Regions from separate parts of the Faecalibacterium sp. Marseille-Q4896 genome, predicted to be linked through region 1. Evidence: riboswitches for the same ligand, from Rfam matches in the RefSeq annotation. Region 1 holds a riboswitch; the other holds the start of a gene.

What was found. A riboswitch is a leader RNA that binds a small molecule or an ion and turns the genes downstream of it on or off. The one in region 1 is predicted to bind FMN.
Region 2: linked by a shared signal. The riboswitch ahead of ribD (bifunctional diaminohydroxyphosphoribosylaminopyrimidine deaminase/5-amino-6-(5-phosphoribosylamino)uracil reductase RibD) and the one ahead of J3348_RS00695 (ECF transporter S component) in region 1 are both predicted to bind FMN.

Annotation. Positions count from the first base shown of each region.
Region 1 is NZ_JAFREG010000001.1:159,419-166,670, reverse strand. Features, by position in the region: gene J3348_RS00710 (tetrahydrofolate dehydrogenase/cyclohydrolase catalytic domain-containing protein) at 1-342, shown strand, start outside; gene J3348_RS00705 (phospho-N-acetylmuramoyl-pentapeptide-transferase) at 450-1,403, opposite strand; gene J3348_RS00700 (MATE family efflux transporter) at 1,575-2,993, shown strand; gene J3348_RS00695 (ECF transporter S component) at 3,120-3,719, opposite strand; FMN riboswitch at 3,870-3,989, opposite strand; gene J3348_RS00690 (mechanosensitive ion channel family protein) at 4,158-5,240, shown strand; gene pta (phosphate acetyltransferase) at 5,479-6,504, opposite strand; gene pfkA (6-phosphofructokinase) at 6,887-7,252, opposite strand, start outside.
Region 2 is NZ_JAFREG010000006.1:30,408-37,659, reverse strand. Features, by position in the region: gene J3348_RS10305 (low molecular weight protein-tyrosine-phosphatase) at 1-246, opposite strand, end outside; gene J3348_RS10300 (response regulator transcription factor) at 243-659, opposite strand; gene ribE (6,7-dimethyl-8-ribityllumazine synthase) at 680-1,156, opposite strand; gene J3348_RS10290 (bifunctional 3,4-dihydroxy-2-butanone-4-phosphate synthase/GTP cyclohydrolase II) at 1,178-2,374, opposite strand; gene J3348_RS10285 (riboflavin synthase) at 2,387-3,028, opposite strand; gene ribD (bifunctional diaminohydroxyphosphoribosylaminopyrimidine deaminase/5-amino-6-(5-phosphoribosylamino)uracil reductase RibD) at 2,992-4,116, opposite strand; FMN riboswitch at 4,269-4,383, opposite strand; gene J3348_RS10275 (resolvase) at 4,703-5,206, shown strand; gene J3348_RS10270 (hypothetical protein) at 5,351-5,866, shown strand; gene J3348_RS10265 (aldose epimerase) at 5,925-6,806, opposite strand; gene J3348_RS10260 (hypothetical protein) at 6,810-6,974, opposite strand; gene J3348_RS10255 (altronate dehydratase family protein) at 7,052-7,252, opposite strand, start outside.

The sequences.
Region 1 (7,252 bases):
AAGCCCGCAGCCATGATGCTGGACCGCGAGAACGCCACCGTGACCATCTGCAATTCCCGCACGCAGAACCTGCCCGCCATCTGCAAGGAAGCAGATGTGGTAGTAGTGGCCATGGGCAAGATGGGTGCCGTGGGTGCCGACTGCCTGCGTGAGGGCCAGACCGTGGTAGACGTGGGCATCCATGTGAACGAAAAGGGCAAGCTGTGCGGTGACGTAAAGTTCAGCGAAGCAGAGCCGGTAGTGGATGCCATCACGCCGGTACCCGGCGGTGTGGGCACTGTGACCACCTCGGTGCTGGTGGGCCATGTCGTGCAGGCTGCAGCAAAAAAGGCCGGGCTGTAACGAATGATAGAACTATAAAATAAAAGACGCTTGATACACTGCTGTATGCTTCCCTGCCGGGAAAACATATTCAGACAAGACCAAGCGTCTTTTTTGATTGCTATATTTTAGCCGCGGACAATGAGCAGCAGCAAAGCCGAAGCCACACACTGCATGATCAGCCAGCGGGCCACCACCTGCTCGTCGCTCCAGCCCTTATTCTTGCGGGCGTGGTCGTGCAAAGGGGTGCGGGTGTTCTTGAGGATGGAAATGTGCAAAAAGCGCTTCAGGCTGATCTTCAGGATGCCCAGACTGCCATCCACGATGAACACGATGGCTGCCAGCAGGAAGGCAAACGGATGGCCGCATTTGAGGGACAGCATTGCGATAAAGAAGCCCATTGCGCGGCTGCCGGCATCGCCCATCAGCAGGCTGGACGGCTTTGCGTTGGACCACAGATAGGCCAGCAGCGCACCCATGAACACAACGCCTGCGGTGCCGTACTCGGCCAGCTCTGTTTTATAGGCCAGCAGGTAGGTGCCGATGGTCACCACTGCAACACTTGCCGAAAGGCCGTCCACGCCGTCGGTGCAGTTGACCACATTGATGCTGGTCCAGATCAGAATAACGATCAGCAGCAGGTACACAGCATACGGCAGAGTGAAGCTCCACTGCAGGAAATTCACACCGCAGCCGTTGAAGTTGAGGTAGGTCACACCTGCAACAATGGCAATGGCAAAATCAATGATACCCTTTTTATACTCATTCCATGCAGTTTCAGCAGCATCGTCAAAGTAGCCGGACAGCATGGATGCAATGAGCAGGATGGTGTAGATGACGTATTCCACCTTGAACGGCAGGAATGCCAGCGATACCAGTGCGATGCACAGCACGAAGATCAGGCCGGAACCACGGGCCTTACCCTTGGAAAGCGCACCGTTCACCGCAAACTCGCGGCCATGGTCGTGCGGAAGCTTATCGTGAAAAACGGAGTCCATCAAAGCCGTAAGGGCAAACGCCAGCAGGAATGCCAGAGCATCGACACCGCGCTGTCCTACGACCGAAAGCAGTGATTCGATCATATTCAAAGTTCCTCTTTCTTTTATGTTTGTGAGAGAAGTGTATCACGCTATCCATAAAAAATCAATCATTCCCGGAGAAAAATCCACGTTTGATTGACTTTCTGCAGCACCGCACTTATAATAGTATATCAGTCTGTCGAAAAAGTTATTGTTTCTATAAAAGGAGAACTCATGTCCATCTCTCTTGAGCAGCTTTCGGCGCAGATGCGCCGGGGCGAACAGGTGCCGCTGCGGCACACCATGCAGGTGGTGCTCACACTGAGCATCCCATCCATCCTGCAGCAGATCGTGGTAACTGCGGTGGAGTACATCGACGCAGCCATGGTGGGGCATATCGGTGCATCTGCTACGGCATCCATTGGCATCGTCAGTTCCAGCACGTGGCTCATGCATGGAATGCTGGCCGGTCTATATATGTCCTTTGCCATTCAGGTGGCACAGTATCTGGGTGCAGACCGGCAGGACGATGCACGCGGTGTATTGCGCCAATCTATGATCTTCAACCTTGTGGTGGGCCTTGCAGCTGCGGCCTTCGGCATTGGCATCAGCCGTTTTCTGCCCGGATGGCTGGGCGCCGACCCTTCCCTGCAGGCGGATGCTTCGGCCTACTTTGCCATCTGGTCGGCTTCCCTGCCCTTTTTGATGATCATGGGAACCTACTCCTCCATGCTGCGTTCCTCCGGCGATGCCCTGACACCGGGCCTTATCAGCGTGCTGACCTGCGTGCTGGATGTGATCTTTAACTTCTGCCTCATCAATCCCACCCGTGAGATGGTGGTGTTTGGCCGCACAATGACCGTCTGGGGCCTTGGCTGGGGGGTACCGGGCGCAGCACTGGGCACCGCCCTTGCTACCGCTATCAGCGGTGTGCTGACCCTTGCCATCCTGCTGCTGCGGGACGGCCCGCTGTGCATCCGCAAGCCCGGCTCCTGGCACATTACCAAAGCCTGCCTGCAGAACCTGTGGAAGGTAGGCGCACCGCTGGCCGCAGAGCGTGCAGTTCTTTCCTCGGCGCAGGTGCTGCTCATCCGCATCGTATCCGGCCTTGGCACCACCGCCATTGCTGCCAACAGTCTGGGTGTGAGCGCCGAAAGCCTGTGCTACATGGCAGGCTATGGCATTCAGGATGCATCCCTTGCACTGGTGGGGCAGGCCGTGGGCGCAAACCGTCGGGATATGGCAAAAAACTTTGCCTGGCTGTGCACCGGCATGGGCATAGGCATCATGGCGCTGACCGGTGTTGGCATGTACATTTTTGCGCCAAACCTGATGGGTATTTTCACCGCAGATGCGGCAGTTATTGCGCTGGGCGCACAGGTGCTGCGCATTGAAGCACTGGCCGAACCGATGTTCGGTGCCAGTATCGTTGCCAGCGGTGCCATGCAGGGTGCCGGAGACAGCACGGGATGCTTTGTGCTGAACCTTGTCAGCATGTGGGGCATCCGGCTCACGCTGGCTTCCCTGCTGGCTCCGCATTTTGGGCTGGTGGGCGTATGGATGGCCATGAGCTTTGAGCTGACCATGCGCGGGGTGCTGTTCCTTGTGCGGCTGGTACGCGGCAGATGGCTGGACAAAGGGGCATTAGCCTGATCGACCGCTGGCGGATATATTTTCCTCTAAATAACAGCTCCCCGGCCGGGAACCGCACTGCGGGACCTGACCGGGGAGTTTTGCTGTGGTTATATGATTTGAGAAGAAGAAAAAATGGAGAACAAGTTACTTTCTGCCGTGCAGGATGGGAGACAGCGGCTTGTAGATCAGCATGCACAGCACTGCATCCAGCAGGCCTTTGACCAGCGTGAAGGGCATATTGAAGATGACAAGGCACTTGATGAGGCTGTCTGCAGAAGGCAGGATGGCCTGATACATGCCGAGGATGGCTTCCAGCGGCATGTGGTAGAACTGCACATAGGCCGGATAGGTGATGAAGTAGTTGGACGGTACGCTGAACACAGCCATGGCTGCAGCGCCTGCAATAGCACCAATGATGGCGGTCTTGCGGCTCTTGTGGTGCTTATAGATAACGCCTGCCACAGCGGAGAAAACCGCACCCAGCATGAAGTTGCACAGCTCGCCCACGCATGCAGTGGAAGTGCCCTTGATAACGATGTGCAGCAGGTTCTTCATAAAGCTGATGACCACACCGTACACCGGGCCGAGAGCAAAGGCACCCAGCAGAGCCGGCAGGTCAGAAAAGTCCATCTTGACGAAGGACGGGATGAGCATCGGAATGGGAAACTCAATGAACATCAGGATAAAGGCCACCGCGCTGAGCATGGCGGCAACAGTAAGATTGTGAGTCGTGCTTTTTTTCATGGTAATGATCCTTCCCGGGGTAAGATGCCCCTTACAAAAATTGTTCCGAAAGCTCTTTTCGTATCTTGTTTTTTGGAACGGGAAGGACAAATAGAAAAGCGCCCTGCTGCAACAAAAACACTGCAACAGGGCGCGTAGACAACGATTTGCCTGCCGTTTCTTGCATCCGGACTATACCGTTGGTCCCGGAGTTGCACCGGGTCAGCACCCTTGCGGGTGGTCGCGGACTTTACCGCCAGTGGGGAATCTCACCCCGCCCTGAAACGAACTTTCTGGCACAAAGTATAGCGTGGCAGGCCCAGCTTGTCAAGAGGACATCTTAAAATTTGTGCAAAAAATGTCAAAGTAATTCTTTCAAGCTCCCTTCTCTGTAAGCTCTTGCCCGGGTGGGTGCGGTATGGTATCATAGATGGGTCGTATAAAATTCAGGAGGTTATCATGATCTTTTCTATTCGTGATCTTTCGTTTGAGCTTGGCTCTGTGCTGCTGGAGGGCTGGTTTGCACTGGCTGCGCGCGCAGGGTGCGCACTGCTCATTCTGCTTGCCGCATGGCTGGTACGCCGCTGGCTGAGCAAAAGGGGCATTCCGGCACTGCTGGCCCGCAAGTGGCACTTTAACGGCACTCCCATCCTGCTGCGCAGCTTTGCGGTACCCATCCAGCGCATGTGCACTGCGGTTGGCGTATATCTGGCGGCAGCTTCCCTGCCCTGGGCCATTCCCGGCATTGCCAAGCTGCTGTTGGTCTGCTTCCGCCTTGTCATGACCCTGCTGGTCTGCGAAGGCCTGTATGCGGCATCGGATCTGGCCGACCTGCTGCTGGCTTCCTGCAGCCCGGAGATCCGCTCCAACAAAACGCTCTGCTCTTTGCTGGACACCGCCTACAAGGTGCTGGTGATCGTGCTGTGCGTGGCAGCGTTGGCACAAGAAGTGGGCTTTCCCATCGGCAGCATTGTCGCCGGTGCCGGTCTGGTTGGTCTGACCATCTCGCTGGCCGCACAGGAAAGCGCCAGCAACCTGTTTTCCGGCATCGTGATTCTGCTGGACAAGCCCTTCTCGGTGGGCGACTGGATCACTGTGGGCGATGTGGAAGGCGAAGTGATCGACATCAACTTCCGTTCCACCCGCATCCGCTCGCTGGATAAAACCATCAATGTGGTGACGAACAGTAAGATCTGCTCTTCCACCGTGCAGAACGCCGCCCTGCGCACCATGCGGCCCTACAAGTTCAATCTGGGTGTCACCTATGGCACCACCCGCCCGAAGCTGGAACAGCTGATGAAAGACTTGCAGACCATGCTGGACGCAAGCCCTTACACCAACAAGGGTACCAACATCGTACAGCTTGCAAACTTTGGCGATTCCAGCATCAACATTCTGGTCTCCGCCTACCTGCTGACTAACGCCTACGCGGAATTTTTGCAGATGCAGAACGACCTGAACCTGAACATTATGGACATCATGCAGGCCGACGGTGTGGATTTTGCGTTCCCCTCCACCAGCGTGTATATCGAAAAGAACTGAGCAAACCTGTAAAGGGGCTGTTGCAAAATAGCGCCAACGAAAAGCGGAAAGCAAAAATCTCATCTTTTTCCCTCAAAAAGAGTAGAATTTTTCGGAACTGAAAATGCAAAAAGCTGAGCACCTGCCTTTTCACAGATGCTCAGCTTTTCTATACTCATTTTTTGAAATCTGCCTTTGAGGCCTCAACATTCTGCCCGTTTTGTACGGTGAATGCGGCGGCTATTTTCAATCAGTCAGCTCAAGACTGGCAGGCAGTGATCAGGCTCATCTTGTAGACCTCGTCGGCGTTGCAGCCACGGGACAGGTCGTTGATGGGAGCGTTCAGACCCTGCAGGATGGGGCCGTAAGCTGCATAACCACCCAGACGCTGAGCAATCTTATAGCCGATGTTGCCGGCCTCGATGCAGGGGAAGATGAAGGTGTTGGCCTGACCAGCCACCTTGCTGCCCTTGCACTTGACCTGTGCAACTTCGGGAGCAACGGCAGCGTCAAACTGCAGCTCACCGTCCACAGCCAACTCGGGATCCATTTCCTGAGCCTTGATCACAGCGTCATGGCTCAAAGCAACGGTGCCGCCCTTGCCGGAGCCCTTGGTGGAGAAGCTCAGCACAGCAACCTTCGGATCGATGCCGAACAACTTTGCGGTCTTAGCAGTCTCAACAGCGACCTCAGCCAGCTTTGCAGCAGCAGGGATCTTGACCTCGCCGGTAGCCTTATCAATGGTATCGGTATAGTCGATGTTAACAGCGCAGTCGCCCATGGCAATGCGCTTCAGGCCCTCTTCACCGCAGTCACGGTCCAGAATGAAGCAGGAGCTGACCAGATGTGCGCCCTTCTTGGTCTTGACCAGCTGCAGAGCGGGACGAATGGTGTCGGCAGTGGAGTAAGTAGCGCCGCCCAGCAGGCAATCAGCCTTGCCCATCTTCACCAGCATGGTGCCGAAGTAGTTGGACTTCTTCAGCAGAGCGGTGCACTCCTCAGCGGTCTGCTTGCCCTTGCGCAGCTCCACCATGGTGTTGACCATCTCATCGAAACCGGCATAGTTCTCGGGGTCGATGATCTCGGCAGCGGAAATATCAAAGTTACCGGCGGCAGCAGCAGCCTTGCACTCAGCCTCGTTGCCCACCATGACGACCTTCAGCACGCCCTCGGCCAGCAGCTTTGCAGCGGCCTCCAGAATGCGGGGATCATTGCCCTCGGTGAAAACGATCGTCTTGGGATTTGCCTTCAGCTGTGCTACCAGCGGTGCAAACATATCAGCCATTGTGATTACCTCCGAATTTACTTTCCAATATTCACATCCAGATATCTGTTGGACACAAGGATGCCTTTCTCTTTTATTCTAGCACATACGGCAAAAAGTTCAAGACAAAATTGGCTTTTTGTGCTACAATTTTTGCCTCACGCATCATCGTTATTTTCCTGCCAAAGTAGTAAAACACGCCCTGCGTATTCCTTCACAATTTCCCGTAAACCACCTTCCACAAATTTCAATTTTAAGCTATGCACTTTTCATTCACGATTTTTCTTTTTTTAAATGCAGAAAGTTCCAGTCAGTTCATGCATTTTTTACGTTAAAACGCAAAAAAAGAGCCATCCTCCCGATTCTTCGAGAGAACAGCTCCATAGTATTGGCTTTATAAATATCAGATAGAAATGGTGTTTGCCACGTCCAGCAGCACCGGGTCAAGCGTCTTAGTCATTTCAAGAGCTTCATCCACAGGGTAATCCACCAGCTTTTCGCCCTTCATGCCGACGATGCGGTTATACTTGCCCTGCTCCAGCAGGCACACAGCATGGTAGCCCATTGCAGAAGCGTTCACACGGTCACGCAGAGTGGGAGAACCACCGCGCTGGACATGGCCCAGAATGGTGGCGCGGGAGTCGATGCCGGTGCGTGCCTGAATCTCGTTTGCGATCTCCTGTGCATGGCCGACACCCTCGGCAACAATAATAATGAAGTGACGCTTGCCGGTCTTCTGAGTCTCAGCGATCTTATCCAGAATATCACG
Region 2 (7,252 bases), on a different contig from region 1:
ATACCGTGCATAATCCAGCCGGGTCATCTGCCGGGCGGTCTTGCCGTTGCAGTCGATGCCATGTTCTGCCAGCTTCTGCCGTGCAGGAGGATAGACCGGATTTCCGATTTCCCATGCACTGGTGGCGGCTGATGCGATTTCAAATTGCTCGGATAGTCCTGCCTTGGACGTAAGGTCTTTCATCACATACTCCGCCATCGGGCTTCGGCAGATATTTCCGAGACAAATAAATAAGATCCTGGTCATGCCGGGTCGTTCTCCTTTTGGCTTACAAAAGCATAGCCGCCGTGGGTAGTGCGGATAAAGCTGCCGCAGCCGGCCAGCTTCTTTCGCAGATTGGAAACGGTATTTGCCACGACCTTTAAGGTGTCGTCACAGTTTTGTCCCCACACAGCACGGAAAAGCTCTTCTTTTGAGAAGATTTGTCCTTCGTGGGAGGCAAGCATCAGCAGCAAATCGAACTCCAGTCGTGTAAGGGAGACTTTTCTGCCGTTGCACGACACTTCGTGGGTCATTCCGTCCAGTGTAAGCCCCGGAAGAACCAACTTCTCCCATGAATCAATGGATATTTGCTCTGCCTCGATGTGCTCTCGTTCCAGAAGCATCCGGATCTTCTGCTCCAATTCCGGGTCAGGCTGTCGGGTCTTTATAACGATCATGGCAAACTCCTGCGTGTATTTTACTCTGCGGCGGTATCCATTTCCCGGAGCAGGTTTACCATCTCGATGGCACTGACTGCACAGTCATAGCCTTTATTACCTGCTTTGGTGCCTGCCCGCTCGATGGCCTGTTCGATGTTTTCGGTGGTCAGAACACCAAAGAGGACGGGAACCCCGCTTTCCAGCGAGACCGTGGCAATGCCTTTGGAAACCTCATTGCACACATAGTCGTAATGGCTGGTAGAACCGCGAATCACGGCACCAAGGCAGATCACAGCATCATACTTTCCGCTTTTTGCCATTTTAGAGGCAACCAGTGGGATCTCAAAAGCACCCGGAACCCATGCAACATGAATATCAGCGTCCTGCACATCGTGCCGGAGCAGACCATCCATTGCTCCGCTCAGAAGTTTGGACGTGATAAATTCGTTGAAGCGGGCAGCTACGATACCGACCTTGATGTTCTGAGAAACCAGCTTGCCTTCAAATGTTTTCATTTTTAAATACCTCTTTCGTTGTTAATATTCCAGAAGATGCCCCATCCGTGCCTGCTTCGTTTTCAGGTAAAACAGGTCATACGGGGTCGCCGTCATCTGAATGGGTACGCGCTCGGAGATCTCCAGCCCAAACTCGGAGAGCTGATATACTTTGTCCGGGTTATTGGTAAGCAGGCGCAGGCTTTTTACGCCAAGTTCCCGGAGGATCTGCGCGCCGAGATAATACTCCCGTTCATCTCCATGGAACCCCAGAGCGAGATTGGCTTCCAGCGTATCCATGCCCTGCTCCTGAAGTTCATAGGCACGCAGTTTGTTGATCAGACCGATGCCCCGGCCTTCCTGCCGCATATAGAGCAGGATACCCCGGTCTTCTTTTTCGATCTGCGTCATGGCAGCGGCCAGCTGCTGGCCGCAGTCACAACGCAAAGAGCCAAATGTATCTCCTGTCAGGCATTCCGAGTGGACGCGGCACAGAATATCCTTTCCATCGCCAATGTCACCTTTTACCAGTGCAATGTGATGCTCTCCGTTCAGGCGGCTCACAAAACCATAAGCTCTGAAGGTGCCATACTTGGTGGGCAGGTTCACTGCCGTCACCTGATCGACCAGTTTATCGTGACACTTGCGGTACTCCTGTAAATCACGGATGGTGATGAATTTGATCTGGAAACGCTCTGCCAGCTTTGCCAGTTCAGCGGTGCGCATCATCGTGCCATCCTCCCGCATGATCTCGCAGCACAGGCCGCATTCTTTCAGCCCTGCCAGACGGCACAGGTCAACGGTTGCTTCCGTGTGACCGTTGCGCTCCAACACACCGTTCTTTTTTGCCAGAAGGGGGAACATATGGCCCGGTCTGCGGAAATCTTCTGCTTTTGCGTGATCGTCCACACAAGCCATCGCCGTAATGGAACGCTCTGCGGCAGAAATGCCCGTAGAAGTAGAAACGTGGTCGATGGACACCGTAAATGCCGTTTCATGGTTGTCGGTGTTATGCTGCACCATCTGCGGAAATTGCAGCTTCTGGACGAAAGCCTCGGACATCGGCATACAGATCAGACCTTTGCCGTGGGTCGCCATAAAGTTGACGTTTTCGGTGGTGGCAAATTCGGCAGCACAGATGAAGTCCCCCTCGTTTTCACGGTCGGGGTCATCCGTTACCAGAATGATTTTTCCTTGCTTCAGGTCTTGCAAAGCTTCGGGAATGGTATTGAAGTTCATCGTAAACTCTCCTTAAAAGCCGCAGCGCAGCAGCATTTCTTTTGTGAGCGTGTTTTGCTTCGGTGTTTCTGATGGAAGCAGCCTCTCGATATATTTTCCAACAACATCGGTTTCCAAATTGACAAAATCCCCTTTGTGCCGTTGGTTCAGGTTCGTCTGACGGACGGTGTGCGGTATCGTGGACACGGAAAAGCCCGTAGGTTCCACCGCAGCCACGGTCAGGCTGATACCGTCTATTGTGATAGAGCCTTTTTCAACGACATAGCGAAGGATCGCAGAATCTGCATGAATGGTGTACCAGATAGCCGTATCGTCTTTTCGGATATTAGCAATGCGTCCGACGCCATCCACATGGCCTGCTACGATGTGTCCGCCAAAACGTCCGTTGGCCGGCATGGCACGTTCCAGATTGACAGCACTTCCAACGGTGAGCTGTGCAAGTGCAGAGCGGTTCAAGGTCTCGTGCATGACATCCGCAGCAAAGCTATCCGGGAAGAGCTGCCTGACGGTCAGACAGATGCCGTTGACGGCGATGCTGTCGCCGATCCTGGTTCCTTCCAGAACCGTTTTTGCACGAACAGTCAGTACGGCGGAATGCTGTCCCCGATTGATGGACTTTATTGTTCCGACTTCTTCCACGATTCCGGTAAACACGGGTACTCCACCTCACTTTCGATCAGGAAATCTTTGCCAAGCTGTTCCAATCGGCTGTTCTTCAGGCGGAATGCAGCATCCGGAAGCGGGACACCTGCACCCTCAATGGGTGCTTTGGCATCCCTTCCTCCGAACAGCTTCGGGGCAATGTAAGCCTGTACCTGCTGCACGATACCGCTTTCCAGTGCAGACCAGTTCAAGGTTCCGCCGCCTTCCAGCAGAATGCTGTCGATCTGCTCCTGCCCCAGCTGTTCCATCAGTTGCAGAAGATTCACATGACCGCAATGCGCTTCCAGACAAAGGACCCGGCACCCGGCCTGTTGATATGCCGCCTGCTTCTCCGGGTCGCCGCAGCAGGTCGCAAGAATGGTCGGAACCTGTTTGGCGGTCATGACCACCTGGGATTGCAGCGGTGTCCGCAAATGTGTATCACAGATGATCCGGACGGGATCACGGCCACCCTCTATCCGGCAGGTCAGCAGCGGGTCATCTGCTAGGATGGTTCCGACTCCCACCATAATGCCGCGGAATCGGTGTCGCTGCCGTTGAACATGATTCCGGGCAATTTCCCCGGTGATCCATTTGGAAGCGCCTGTGTATGTGGCGATTTTTCCGTCCATCGTCATGGCGTATTTCATGGAAACGAAGGGGCGTTTTGTGGTGATATAGTGGAAGAACACCTTGTTCAGCGCATCGCATTCCTCTTGCAGAACATTTTCGGTCACATCTATGCCGTGTGCGCGCAGGATTGCAATTCCTTTTCCAGCCACCAGCGGATTCGGGTCAGCAGAACCCACGACCACCCGGTGAATGCCCGCGTCCAGAATCGCATCCACGCAGGGCGGCTGCTTTCCGTAATGGCAGCACGGCTCCAATGTCACATACAGGGTCGCTCCCTGCGGATCTTCGGTGCAGGATGCCAGCGCATTGCGCTCCGCATGAGCCTGACCGTATCTCTGGTGCCAGCCCTGTCCGATGATCCTGCCCTCTTTTACGACCACGGCACCCACCATCGGGTTGGGAGATGTCCATCCGCAACCCTTTTTTGCAAGCTGCAAAGCCAGACGCATATACTCTTTGTCGTTCATCGTGTCGCCTCCAAAAGAAAAAGCCCTGAACAAAAACGTTCAGGGCAAGCCGAAAAGACACAAGGAACCCTTATGCAAAAAAAGAAAGCTCCAGAATGCAAACGCATCCCAGAGCAGCCTCCACAAGCGCAGAACCGTGCGGGCTCTGCGCTTGGTATCTTCTTTCATCCAGACTGTACTGTCGGCTTCGGAGTTTCACCGAATCATGCCTTACGGCTCGTGGGCTGTACCACCGGTAGGGAATCGCACCCTGCCCTGAAGATTTCTGATTCAATTACAGCGGCATTATAGCACGGCTCCTTTCGGATTGCAAGGGCATTCTGCAAACCGGGACGAAACCGGGATGAAGCGAATCGCTACAACAATAAAATCACATCGTCCGTAGGACAATGTGAACGGAGAATCCAAAGGGGCGCGGGTCGCCAGTGGCAACCTCAAAATGCGTTGCATTTTGAAGCGCTTGACCGAGCCGACAGGCGAGAGCAGCGCCCTTTGGCACACGACTTTGCTTGCAAAGTCTATTCCGAACAAGACGGTACGAACGGGAGGTGCTGGAAATGGCAGCAGAAAAGATCAAGGTCTACACATGAAGGTAGATACCACTGCCATTGAGCAGGAGATCGCCGCCTATGAGAAGCAGCTGCGGCAGCACTACTCCACAAAATCCCGGCTTATGGAGGAGATCGACAGCCTTGACCCGGACGACCGGCACTTTATCGCCCGAAAATCTGACCTTGACGACCGCCTTTATAAGATGTACGATAAAATCGAAGAGGTGGAAAATGAACTGATGGATGCCCGGGCAAAGAAGCAGGCCATTGAAGCCGACAAAATCACAGGCGGCAACATCTATAAGATCCTGATTTGCTTTGACAAGCTTTATGCCACCATGACCGAGGCGGAACGCCGCAGACTGGTGGAGATTTTGATCGACGAGGTGCAGATCTACCCGGAACGCCAGCCTAACGGACAGTGGCTGAAGTCCGTCCGGTTCAAGCTGCCTATCATCGACCATGACCTTGAATTGAGTTTGGACAATCAGGATCGTGTCGAGGTCGTGTGTTCGATGGTTAGATTCAAAAAGCATTGATCTAATGTGAAGTAGGGTGAACTGTTTTATGGATTCTGTTACACAGCGTATAAAAATGATCCAGCAATATGAAGGAAAATAAGAAGACCTGTGCGGTCTGGTGAAAAATAACAACACAAATAGTACAGAGAAAAGGAGCATCCCATGAACGCAAATATCAATTATGATGAGATCCCGGATACCAGTGCCGTGCAGGAGGACCTGCTTGCGGCGCTGAGCAGCCAGCATGTGACCGTGCACACGAATGAGGAGCCGGACTTCGACTACATGGAAAACGGGGATGTGGCTTTTGTGGTCAAGAACCCGCACAATGATGAGAATTTGCTCATTGAACTGGGCGGCGAGTTCTCGGTGTTCTTCGGCCTGTGGCATGGGCAGTACAAGGCCGTGGAGTACGACTACGACCGCATGAAGAAGGACATTGCAGCCATTCTGGCGGGCAATGCCGGTGCGCTGAGCCTGTATGCCGATGGCAGATGGCAGGGCAGTACCCTCTGCCCGGAGAAGGTGTCTGCCGATGCCGACATGGAAAAGCTGCTGGAACGCTGCTGGCAAAAGCAGGAGCCAAAGGAAAAACTGCTGGCACAGGGCGGCAGGGTGGAACTGCTCTACTGGGACCCGGCGGAAAATAAGAGCTTTATGATTCCGGCAAAGAACTGAATTATAACAAAAAGGACACACCATAACGGCGTGTCCTTTTTGTTATACGATATGAAGCTCAGATCTTCTCGATGGTGATGCTCCAATCAGCGGTCATGGCCTCGTCCGGCTCCAGCACTTCGTGCTTGCCTTCCTCATTGACGCTGTTGGCCCAGCCGTTCCACGGCTCCATGCACACAAAGCTCTCGGCATCCTGCTGCCACAGCACGGCGTGGTCGAAGCTGTCGTCGGCATCCACAGTCACCTTGTGGCCGCTGCCGCTGTCGGTGAGGGTCATGGGGAACTGCACGCCGGTCAGCAGGCGCACGCTGTTGTCCGCACCTTCCTTGCGGGTGAGGGTGATCTTTTCCGGGGCAGCGGGCTGCTCGCCCTTGGCGCTCTCGGAACAGGTGGCGCACTTGATATCGAAGTCCACATTCTCCAGCTTGGAAGCCTTGAAGTAGGGGTGGAAGCCGAAGCTGAAGGGCATGTTGGTGTCGCCCTCGTTGATCACGGTCATGTTGATGGCGGCAGTGTTGCCCTCAAGGTTATAGTTCATCAGCACGGTGAAATCGAAGGGATAGAGGAACTTGGTCAGCGGGGTGGACTCCAAAATCAGGGTCACGCCGTCCGGGCCGACGCTCTCCACATCCCATGCGCACAGGTCGGCAAAGCCGTGGTTCTCCATGGGGTATGCCTTGCCGTCAAAGATGTGCACGCCGTTATCCGGCAGGCCGCAGTTGGGGAACAGCACCGGCACGCCGAAGCGGGGGCGGTTGCACTCGGAAAAATTGGGGTGGCGGGTCCAGATGTACTCCTCGCCGTTCAGGGAGAAGCCGGTGATCATGCCGCCGCGCTCCGGGGTGATGACCAGCTCGGTCTTTGCCTCAGCATCGGTGATAACGTACTGCTCATAGCAGGCACCGTTTTCGGTGACATAACGGGTGGTGATCTGATTCATAGTTCAGTCCTCCTTATGTTTCTGGTTCTGTGCCAGTTTTTCAAAATAATAATCAATGCCATAGCGAATGAGATATTTTATGACCCTTGCAATAACGGCCACGATAGCGGCAAAAATGCCGCCGTAAAGCAGAAACGCATAGATCATCATGCGAGTGGTCATAGCCATAAAAACACTTCCCTTCCGTTTTCATGCACAAAGAGGCTGCCGTACAGCCAAAGTGCCATACAGCAGCCTCGAAACGATTACAGAACGACGCCGTCCTTGAAGATGGAGATCTCGCGGAAGCCGTGCTTCTCGGCCTTGGTCTGCTCACCGCTTGCAACGCGGATGACCAGATCCAGCAGGTCCTTTGCAGCCTCGTCGATGGTCTTTTCGCCATCGGCGATCACGCCGGTGTTGAAGTCGATCCAGCCGGATTTCTTCTGGGCCAGCGGGGTGTTGGT